Regions from separate parts of the Bacteroides luhongzhouii genome, predicted to be linked through region 2. Evidence: riboswitches for the same ligand, from Rfam matches in the RefSeq annotation. Region 2 holds a riboswitch; the other holds the start of a gene.
What was found. A riboswitch is a leader RNA that binds a small molecule or an ion and turns the genes downstream of it on or off. The one in region 2 is predicted to bind thiamine pyrophosphate.

Region 1: another riboswitch for thiamine pyrophosphate. It lies ahead of GD631_RS01200 (TonB-dependent receptor); the one in region 2 lies ahead of thiS (sulfur carrier protein ThiS).

Annotation. Positions count from the first base shown of each region.
Region 1 is NZ_CP059973.1:324,615-329,256, reverse strand. It holds gene GD631_RS01200 (TonB-dependent receptor) at 1-1,338, opposite strand, end outside; TPP riboswitch at 1,339-1,435, opposite strand; gene GD631_RS01195 (mechanosensitive ion channel family protein) at 1,565-2,473, shown strand; gene GD631_RS01190 (hypothetical protein) at 2,578-2,817, opposite strand; gene GD631_RS01185 (O-acetylhomoserine aminocarboxypropyltransferase/cysteine synthase family protein) at 2,886-4,172, opposite strand; gene GD631_RS01180 (Lrp/AsnC family transcriptional regulator) at 4,350-4,642, shown strand, end outside.
Region 2 is NZ_CP059973.1:4,496,793-4,501,434, forward strand. It holds gene GD631_RS16935 (RHS repeat protein) at 1-80, shown strand, start outside; gene GD631_RS16940 (superoxide dismutase) at 156-773, shown strand; gene GD631_RS16945 (sensor histidine kinase) at 924-2,906, shown strand; TPP riboswitch at 2,962-3,055, shown strand; gene thiS (sulfur carrier protein ThiS) at 3,116-3,316, shown strand; gene GD631_RS16955 (thiamine phosphate synthase) at 3,321-3,941, shown strand; gene GD631_RS16960 (thiazole synthase) at 4,123-4,642, shown strand, end outside.

The sequences.
Region 1 (4,642 bases), 1.6 Mb from region 2:
GATGGTATAGTCGATGTGTCGATACTGAAGATCGGCATACGCGCTTAGTCCTCTGGTAAGATCGTAGTTTGCTTTCAGATAAATATTGCCATCGGTCTTTTTGGATTTATTGCGGTAATATTCATGATCGGGAGATAGAGTGCCCACATAATTCTTCACCCAGGGAACCCTTCCGAAGTTATTGCCCCGGTATTGATTCAAACCACCTCCCAGAGACGCATTCAGCCTGTTGGCCGTATAATTGAGAGAAAAAACGCCACCGCCGAATTTGTTGTCCATCTTCTTCTGACGGACTAAATCACTTTTGGCTATTTCGGTCCCATCTATTGTGAATGGCTTCAGACCATATTCTATGAGGGATCTGCCGTCTTTGTACTCTTCGTAATAGCCATCGCCTTTGGTATAATGCAAGGCAACGTTCAAGTTCCAGGCTGTTGAGAAAGTATGATTGAAGAGAAGCTGATAATTCTTTTGCAGATAATTGTCCGTTTGGTCGTCATAAAAATGCTTGTTGCCGTTGGCGTCGGTGTACATCTCGCCGCAGGGGTTGTAGCGTCTGCCGAAATCCTCCATTTCCTTTTTGGTTGCGTATCCCCAGGCGTGATATGTCTTTTCTTTTCCGGCGAATGCAATCAGCTTCACAGATGTGTTTTCTGCAAAATAACCTCCTTGCAGGTAGTAAGAATTCAAGTCTACCGAAGCACGGTCTATGTATCCGTCCGTACCGATATTGGAAAGACGGGCGTCAAACGTCCAATGATTATTGAGCAGACCGGTTCCCACTTTCACTGTTTCTTTGTGCGTGTTGAATGAACCGTATGAACCGTTGAATTCGGCATACGGCTTCATGGATGCACCTTCGGTCTGCATATTTACGCTGGCTCCGAAGGCGCCTGCCCCGTTGGTAGACGTACCTGCGCCGCGTTGCACTTGCATATCTTTTACGGAAGAAGAAAAGTCGGGCATATTTACCCAGAACAGATTATGGCTTTCGGCATCGTTCATCGGTATGCCGTTCACTGTGATGTTGATGCGTGTGCCGTCGGTTCCGCGCACGCGAAGGGTCGTGTAGCCGATACCTGCTCCAGCATCCGATGTGGTCAACGTAGAAGGAGTCATGCTCAACAGATAAGGGATATCCTGTCCGAAGTTAACCTTCTTCAATTCCGCTTTGCCTATATTGGTGAATGCCACGGGAGTTTTGGAGGTGGCACGCGTGGATACTACCTGCACTTCTTGCAGGTTTACTACTCTCATACTATCCTTTGCACTCGTCTGTGCATGAACAGTGATGCCTACGCCCGATAAGGCGACGGCCATCCATACAATTTTTTTCATTTTGCTTACTAATTAGTTCTCTACGCCGGCATTACCCGGATCAGATTCTATGGGTATGTTCTCAGCCCGTCATGTTAAGGCACCCCTACCAGTGAATCGGTTACAAAAATACGGCTTTTGCAGGAGGAAAGCAAAAAAAAACTTTTAGATTCACTAAAAACAATATAACTTTGTAAATTGTTGAAATAACAAAACTGCATTTATTCATTTAATATATAATTTAATTATGCTACTATTATTGCAAGCAACACAAGCTGCGGATTCTGTGCAAGTGGCCGCAGATAATTTGATGGAACAAGCGATTGCCAATGCCGACGGCTTGGATAAACTTTCGCTGATTACTCAACAACTGATAGATTTCGGTATTCGTGCCGGAGAACGTATATTGATTGCGGTCCTTGTCTTTGTCGTCGGACGTTTCCTCATCTCGATGCTCAACAAGTTTATCAGACGCCTGATGGATAAACGAAAAGTGGATGTAAGTATCAAAACTTTCGTTAAAAGTCTGGTCAATATTCTGTTGACGATTCTGTTAATCATTTCTGTCGTTGGCGCTCTGGGGGTTGAAACCACTTCGTTCGCAGCTTTATTGGCTTCTGCCGGTGTAGCTGTCGGTATGGCTTTATCCGGCAATCTGCAGAACTTTGCCGGCGGACTGGTTATTCTTTTATTCAAACCTTATAAAGTTGGCGACTGGATAGAAACACAGCAGGGATCATCCGGTACGGTAAAAGAAATTCAGATATTCCATACCATCCTTACTACCGCGGACAACAAACTGATCTATATTCCCAATGGTTCATTGAGTAGTGGAGTAGTGACCAATTACAGCCATCAGGAAACCCGCCGTGTGGAATGGATTGTTGGTATAGATTATGGAGAAGATTATGAGAAAGTGCAGAAAATCGTTTATGAAATTCTTGCTGCTGATAAACGCATCCTGAATGAACCGGCTCCCTTTGTGGCTCTTCATGCGCTGGACGCCAGCAGTGTGAATGTAGTGGCACGTGTATGGGTAAATAGCGGAGATTACTGGGGTGTTTATTTCGATATAAATAAAGCGATTTACGAAACCTTCAATGAAAAAGGTATCAACTTCCCTTTCCCACAACTTACAGTACATCAGGGAAATTAATTATTATACGCTGATTATTCAAAAAAACGAGGGAGTTTCACATTAAGTGGAACTCCCTCGTTTTTGGAAAACTTGTCTGGTGTGATTGAATAAATTTCTTTCTTTTATTTAATGCCGAAATCTTCGGCTAGTTCATATCTATCTTCTTTAATTCCCAGTACATGATTGATCTTTCTCCTTTTCTCTAGATCTTTAAAGTAGTTTTCCACAACCTGATAGAGATCGAAATTTGTGGTTGAGCCTGCGGCTAAATCGAGTGATTCCACCATCTTTTCTACGGCTTGATGGATTTTCTCTGCGTCTATCAGATGCAGTTCGTTGCTGTGTATTAAATATTTTTCCATGACTGCAATGTTTTTAATGTTATGTAGGTATAACATCTCGCAGTCATGGAAAGTTCAATGATTGAATGTTAGATTTTGGCAAGTGCCTGATCCAAATCCGCAATCAGGTCATCAATATGTTCTGTTCCGATGGATAGGCGTACGGTGCCTGGATAAATTTCCTGTTCGGCTAGCTCTTGGGCATTGAGTTGTGAATGGGTGGTGCTCGCCGGGTGGATCACCAATGATTTCACGTCAGCCACATTGGCAAGCAGGGAGAAAATCTCCAGACTGTCGATGAAACGGTGTGCCTCTTCTTGTCCGCCTTTTACCTCGAAAGTGAAGATAGAACCGGCACCGTTCGGAAAATAACGTTGATACAGTGCATGGTCAGGATGGTTGGATAATGACGGGTGATTCACTTTCTTTACTTTCGGGTGATTGTTTAAGAAATTCACTACCTTCAATGCATTTTCCACATGACGCTCTACACGCAAGGAAAGAGTTTCCAGACCTTGCAGCAGGATAAAAGCGTTGAATGGGCTGATGGTAGCTCCTGTATCGCGCAGCAAAATGGCACGGATACGGATTGCATAGGCAGCCGGACCGGCTGCGTCGACAAAGCGTACGCCATGATAGCATGGATCGGGTTCGGTCAGCTGTGGGAATTTGCCGGAAGCTACCCAGTCGAATTTGCCTGAATCCACAATGACTCCTCCCAATGAAGAACCGTGTCCGCCAATGAACTTTGTTGCGGAATGTACTACGATATCTGCTCCGTGTTCGATAGGGCGGATTAAATACGGAGTTCCGAATGTGTTGTCAATAATCAAAGGTATTTTGTGGCGGTGGGCTATTTCTGCCACTGCTTCTATATCAATGATATTTGAATTCGGATTTCCCAAGGTTTCGATAAATACGGCTTTCGTATTTTCCTGAATAGCTTTTTCTAAGTTCGACAAATCGCTTGGATCAACGAATGTTGTTGTGATACCATAGCTGGGCAAGGTATGTGCCAGTAGGTTGTAACTTCCTCCGTAAATGGTTTTGGCTGCCACAATATGATCGCCTGCGCGAGTGATATTCTCGAAAGCATAAGTGATAGCGGCAGCTCCTGAAGCCACTGCCAGTCCTGCTACTCCTCCTTCAAGGGCGGCTACACGTTGTTCAAAAACTCCTTGCGTGGAGTTGGTCAGACGGCCATAGATGTTTCCCGGGTCCTGCAGACCAAAACGTGCGGCTGCATGGGCGGAGTTGTGAAATACATAAGAAGTGGTCTGGTAAATGGGTACTGCGCGGGCATCTGTTGCCGGGTCTGCTTGTTCTTGTCCCACATGAACCTGTAAAGTCTCGAAGTGTAATTTCTTTGTTGCCATAATCGTATATTTTTTAAGTTTATATTCTTTCTTTATTTTCTTGCAAAGTTATGAGATGTAGATATATCGAACAAGATATAGATGAAATATAGAAAATAATGCTATTTTTGTGCCGTCATATAGAATAATGCAACTGCGTTATTCCTGAAAATCACCTTTTAGAAGAATATTTTTCTTATGGATACTTTTGATAAGCTGGATAAAGTAGATTTGCAAATACTCCGTACTTTGCAAGAGAATGCCCGATTGACAACGAAAGAGTTGGCTGCGCGGGTGAGTCTTTCTTCAACTCCTGTTTTTGAACGTCTTAAACGGTTGGAGAGTGGGGGTTATATAAAGAAGTACATTGCCGTATTGGATGCGGAGAAACTGAATCAAGGATTCGTCGTGTTCTGCAGTGTGAAGCTTAGACGCTTGAACAGGGATATAGCGGCAGAGTTTACACGGATCATACAGGACATTCCTGAAGT
Region 2 (4,642 bases):
ACAATACGGGCCAATGGATCTGCCGGACCAACCGTGATCACCCGAAAGAGGTGGAACGTATACAGTACATTTACAAATAAAGCAAGATGCTGTGAACATTTTGCAGAAGGCTTCTGTTATTATAGTATAACAAGCCAATTAAAACTTGTAACATTATGAATACAATATTAATGTCTTTAATTATGATGACCATGACTTACGAAATGCCTAAACTTCCTTACGCAAACAACGCGTTGGAACCTGTAATCAGTCAGCAAACAATAGATTTCCATTACGGAAAACATCTACAAACGTATGTAAATAATCTGAATAGCCTCGTGCCCGGAACAGAATATGAAGGTAAAACGGTAGAAGAAATCGTTGCAACCGCACCGGATGGAGCTATATTCAATAACGCCGGACAAGTATTGAATCACAATCTGTACTTCCTGCAATTTGCCCCGAAACCATCAAAGAAGGAGCCGGCAGGCAAACTGGGAGAAGCCATCAAACGTGATTTCGGTAGCTTTGAAAACTTCAAGAAAGAATTCAACGCTGCAGCAGTCGGATTGTTCGGCTCAGGATGGGCCTGGCTATCCGTTGGTAAAGACGGTAAACTGAAAATCACAAAAGAAGCCAACGGCAGCAATCCGGTACGTGCCGGTTTGAAACCGCTTCTCGGATTTGACGTTTGGGAACACTCCTATTATCTGGATTATCAGAACCGCCGCGCCGACCACGTAAATGCCCTGTGGGATATCATCGACTGGGATGTGGTTGAAAAAAGAATGTAACCGGATTTACTAGCAAAACTAGACTTATGAAAAAGGTCGTTGTGTTTTTCACAGCGACCTTTTTTACAGATTAAAAAAAACAAACTTTTATTGTATATCAGACGCATTAGTTGTATTTTTGCAACTCATAAACTAGCATAACAAACAATTATGGTACTATATAAAAGAGAAGAGATACGATTTATTGTCTCCATTGCCGTTCTCCTTTTCTTCCCCCTTTTCTGCAACGCTGCCGCTACAGAAGAACCAGAGGAAGAGATCCTGTTCATTACCTCATACAATTCTGACACTAAATATACCTACGATAATATCAGCACATTTATAGAAACCTACACCCAGTTGGGAGGAAGATACTCGACTATTGTAGAAAACATGAATGCGACAGATTTGACGCAGGCGCACCAATGGAAAAAAACATTAACCGATATTTTGGACAAACATCCGAAAGCTAAATTAGTGATCCTTTTGGGTGGTGAGGCATGGAGCAGTTTCCTTCATCTTGAAGATGAGAAATATAAGCAGCTTCCTGTTTTCTGCGCAATGGCATCACGCAACGGCATCCGTATTCCGGAAGATTCAATCGATATCCGGAACTATAATCCTGTAAGTATCGACTTAACGGAACGAATGAAGGAGTACAACGTAAAATACTGTGATACATACGAATATAATATCAGCAAAGATATCGAAATGATACAGGATTTCTACCCGGACACAGAGCACCTGGTATTTGTATCGGATAATACCTACAACGGACTTGCCGAATTGGCATGGTTCAAGAAAAACCTGCAACATTTCCCGCACTTATCCATCACCTACATTGACGGCCGCATCCACACACTCGATATGGCTACCAATCAATTGCGCAATCTTCCCAGAAACACAGCAATGCTTCTGGGTATCTGGAGAATTGACAGCCGGGGTATCACTTACATGAACAACTCCGTTTATGCTTTTTCCAAAGCCAATCCGCTCCTGCCTATGTTCAGTATGACTTCCACTGCAATAGGTTATTGGGCCATCGGGGGATATGTCCCGCAATATGAAGGAGTGGGAAAAAGCATGGGAGAATATGCTTACCGCTTTTTAGACCAGAAGGAAACGGGTATCAGCAGCATCAATGTCTTACCCAACAGATATAAATTTGACGCGAAGAAACTAAAAGAATGGGGATTTGAAAACAAGAAGTTGCCTGTCAACTCAATGGTTATCAATCAACCCATCCCCTTCTTTGTAGCTTATAAGACAGAAGTGCAGTTTATCCTGATTATATTCCTCGTATTAGTAGGAAGTCTGATGATTTCCCTGTACTATTATTACCGGACTAAAATACTGAAAAATCACCTTGAAAGAACCACGCAACAATTAAGGGAAGATAAAGAGAAACTGGAAAAGTCTGAAATTGAATTACGTGACGCCAAAGAGCGCGCCGAAGAAGCCAATCAATTAAAAAGTGCCTTTGTCTCGAATATGAGCCACGAGATTCGGACACCGTTAAACGCGATTGTAGGTTTCTCCAGCTTGATTATCGGTTCGGTAGAGCAGAATAATGAACTGAAAGAATACGCGGATATCGTCCAGACTAATTCCAGTTTATTGCTCCAACTGATTAGCGATGTACTGGATATATCACGCCTGGAATCAGGAAAGCTGCAATTCAACTATGGATGGTGTGAGCTAGTGAAGCATTGCCAGAATATGATTACCCTCACCAACCGGAACAAGACAGTGGATGTAGACATCAAACTCCAAATGCCTAAAGAGCCTTACATGCTCTACACGGACCCTTTGCGTCTGCAACAGATTATCATCAACCTGCTGAATAATGCCTTGAAATTCACTCCTGCCGGAGGAAGTATCACGCTGGATTATAAAGTGGACGAAGAAAAGCAATGTATGCTGTTCTCGGTGACAGATACCGGCACGGGAATCCCCGAAGATAAACAGGAACTCGTATTCCAACGTTTCGAAAAGCTGAATGAATTCGTGCAGGGCACAGGGTTGGGACTGGCTATCTGTAAACTGACCATCCAATATATGGGAGGTGATATATGGATTGACAAGAGCTACAAAAATGGCGCCCGATTTATCTTTTCTCATCCCATCAAAAAACAGGAATCAACAGAAAAATGAAAAAAAAACGACTGATTTAGTGTTTTTCTGTTTCTTTTTCGCTTACTTTGCCCCCGTAAAGACAAAGGGGTGCCCCACGAGGGGCTGAGATTATACCCTAGGAACCTGAGGCAGTTAGCACTGACGTAGGGATTGTGTTTCTTCTTATCGCCTTTCTATTTAAGCACGCTCTTTGTATTTACTTTCAACTTATTTATTCTGATAGGACAATGAAAGTACAAGTGAACAACAAAGAGGTGGAAATGACTCCTGACTCTACCCTTACGCAACTGACAGCACAGCTCGAACTTCCGGTTCAAGGCATTGCTATCGCCGTAAACAACAAAATGATTCCCCGTACCGAATGGGAACGTTTCATTCTGCACGAGAACGATAACCTGGTGATTATCAAAGCCGCTTGCGGAGGGTAAGGAGATGATTAGTCTACAATTTATCACGCATCAGACCGAACGGTATTCATACCTCGAATCGGCACGTATGGCACTCGAAGGCGGGTGCAAATGGATCCAGCTACGTATGAAAGACGCTCCTCTCGAAGAAGTGGAGGCAGTAGCCCTGCAACTGAAGCCGCTTTGCAAAGAGCACGAAGCAATCCTGATTCTGGATGACCACGTCGAACTGGCCCAAAAGCTGGAAGTGGACGGTGTACATCTGGGTAAAAAGGACATGCCTATCGACCAGGCCCGCCAAATACTTGGTGAAGCCTTTATTATCGGTGGCACTGCAAACACTTTCGAAGATGTCGTACAACACTATCGTGCCGGAGCCGATTATCTCGGCATCGGTCCTTTCCGGTTTACTACCACTAAAAAGAATCTAAGCCCCGTACTGGGTTTGGAGGGATATTCTTCTATTCTTTCACAGATGAAGGAAGCGAATATCGAAATCCCCGTTGTAGCTATCGGAGGAATCACTTTTGAGGATATTCCTGCCATACTTCATACAGGAGTAAATGGAATAGCCCTGTCAGGAACTATTCTCGGAGCAGATAATCCGGTAGAAGAAACACGTAGAATCATTGAAAGTGATTTATAATTTGTCAAATAATAAATGGGATTTTTTAGGCACGGATTACGCTGTTGCTTTATGCAATCATATTTCTAAAACCGTGAAATCCGTGTAATCCGTGCCTAAAATGACAATATCCCGCAGGGAAACCTTGCCGGGGCGCTACGCCCCTAAATTAGCATTTAAATAATCAACTAAAATATATAGAATGGAAAAGTTAGTAATTGCGGGACGCGAATTTAGCTCCCGTCTTTTCCTGGGAACAGGAAAATTCAATTCCAATGAAGTAATGGAACAAGCTATCCTGGCTTCGGGTACGGAAATGGTAACTGTTGCCATGAAACGAATCGACATGGATAACAAAGAGGACGACATGCTGAAACATATCATTCATCCGAATATTCAGTTATTGCCCAACACCTCCGGTGTACGTAACGCGGAAGAAGCAGTTTTTGCCGCACAACTGGCTCGCGAAGCTTTTGGAACAAACTGGCTGAAACTGGAAATTCATCCGGACCCGCGCTATCTGCTCCCCGACTCTATCGAAACACTGAAAGCTACGGAAGAACTGGTAAAATTAGGCTTTATCGTGTTACCTTATTGCCAGGCTGACCCTGTACTCTGCAAACGTCTGGAAGAAGCAGGCGCAGCTACCGTTATGCCGCTCGGTGCACCCATCGGTACAAACAAAGGATTGCAGACAAAAGAATTCCTGCAAATCATTATCG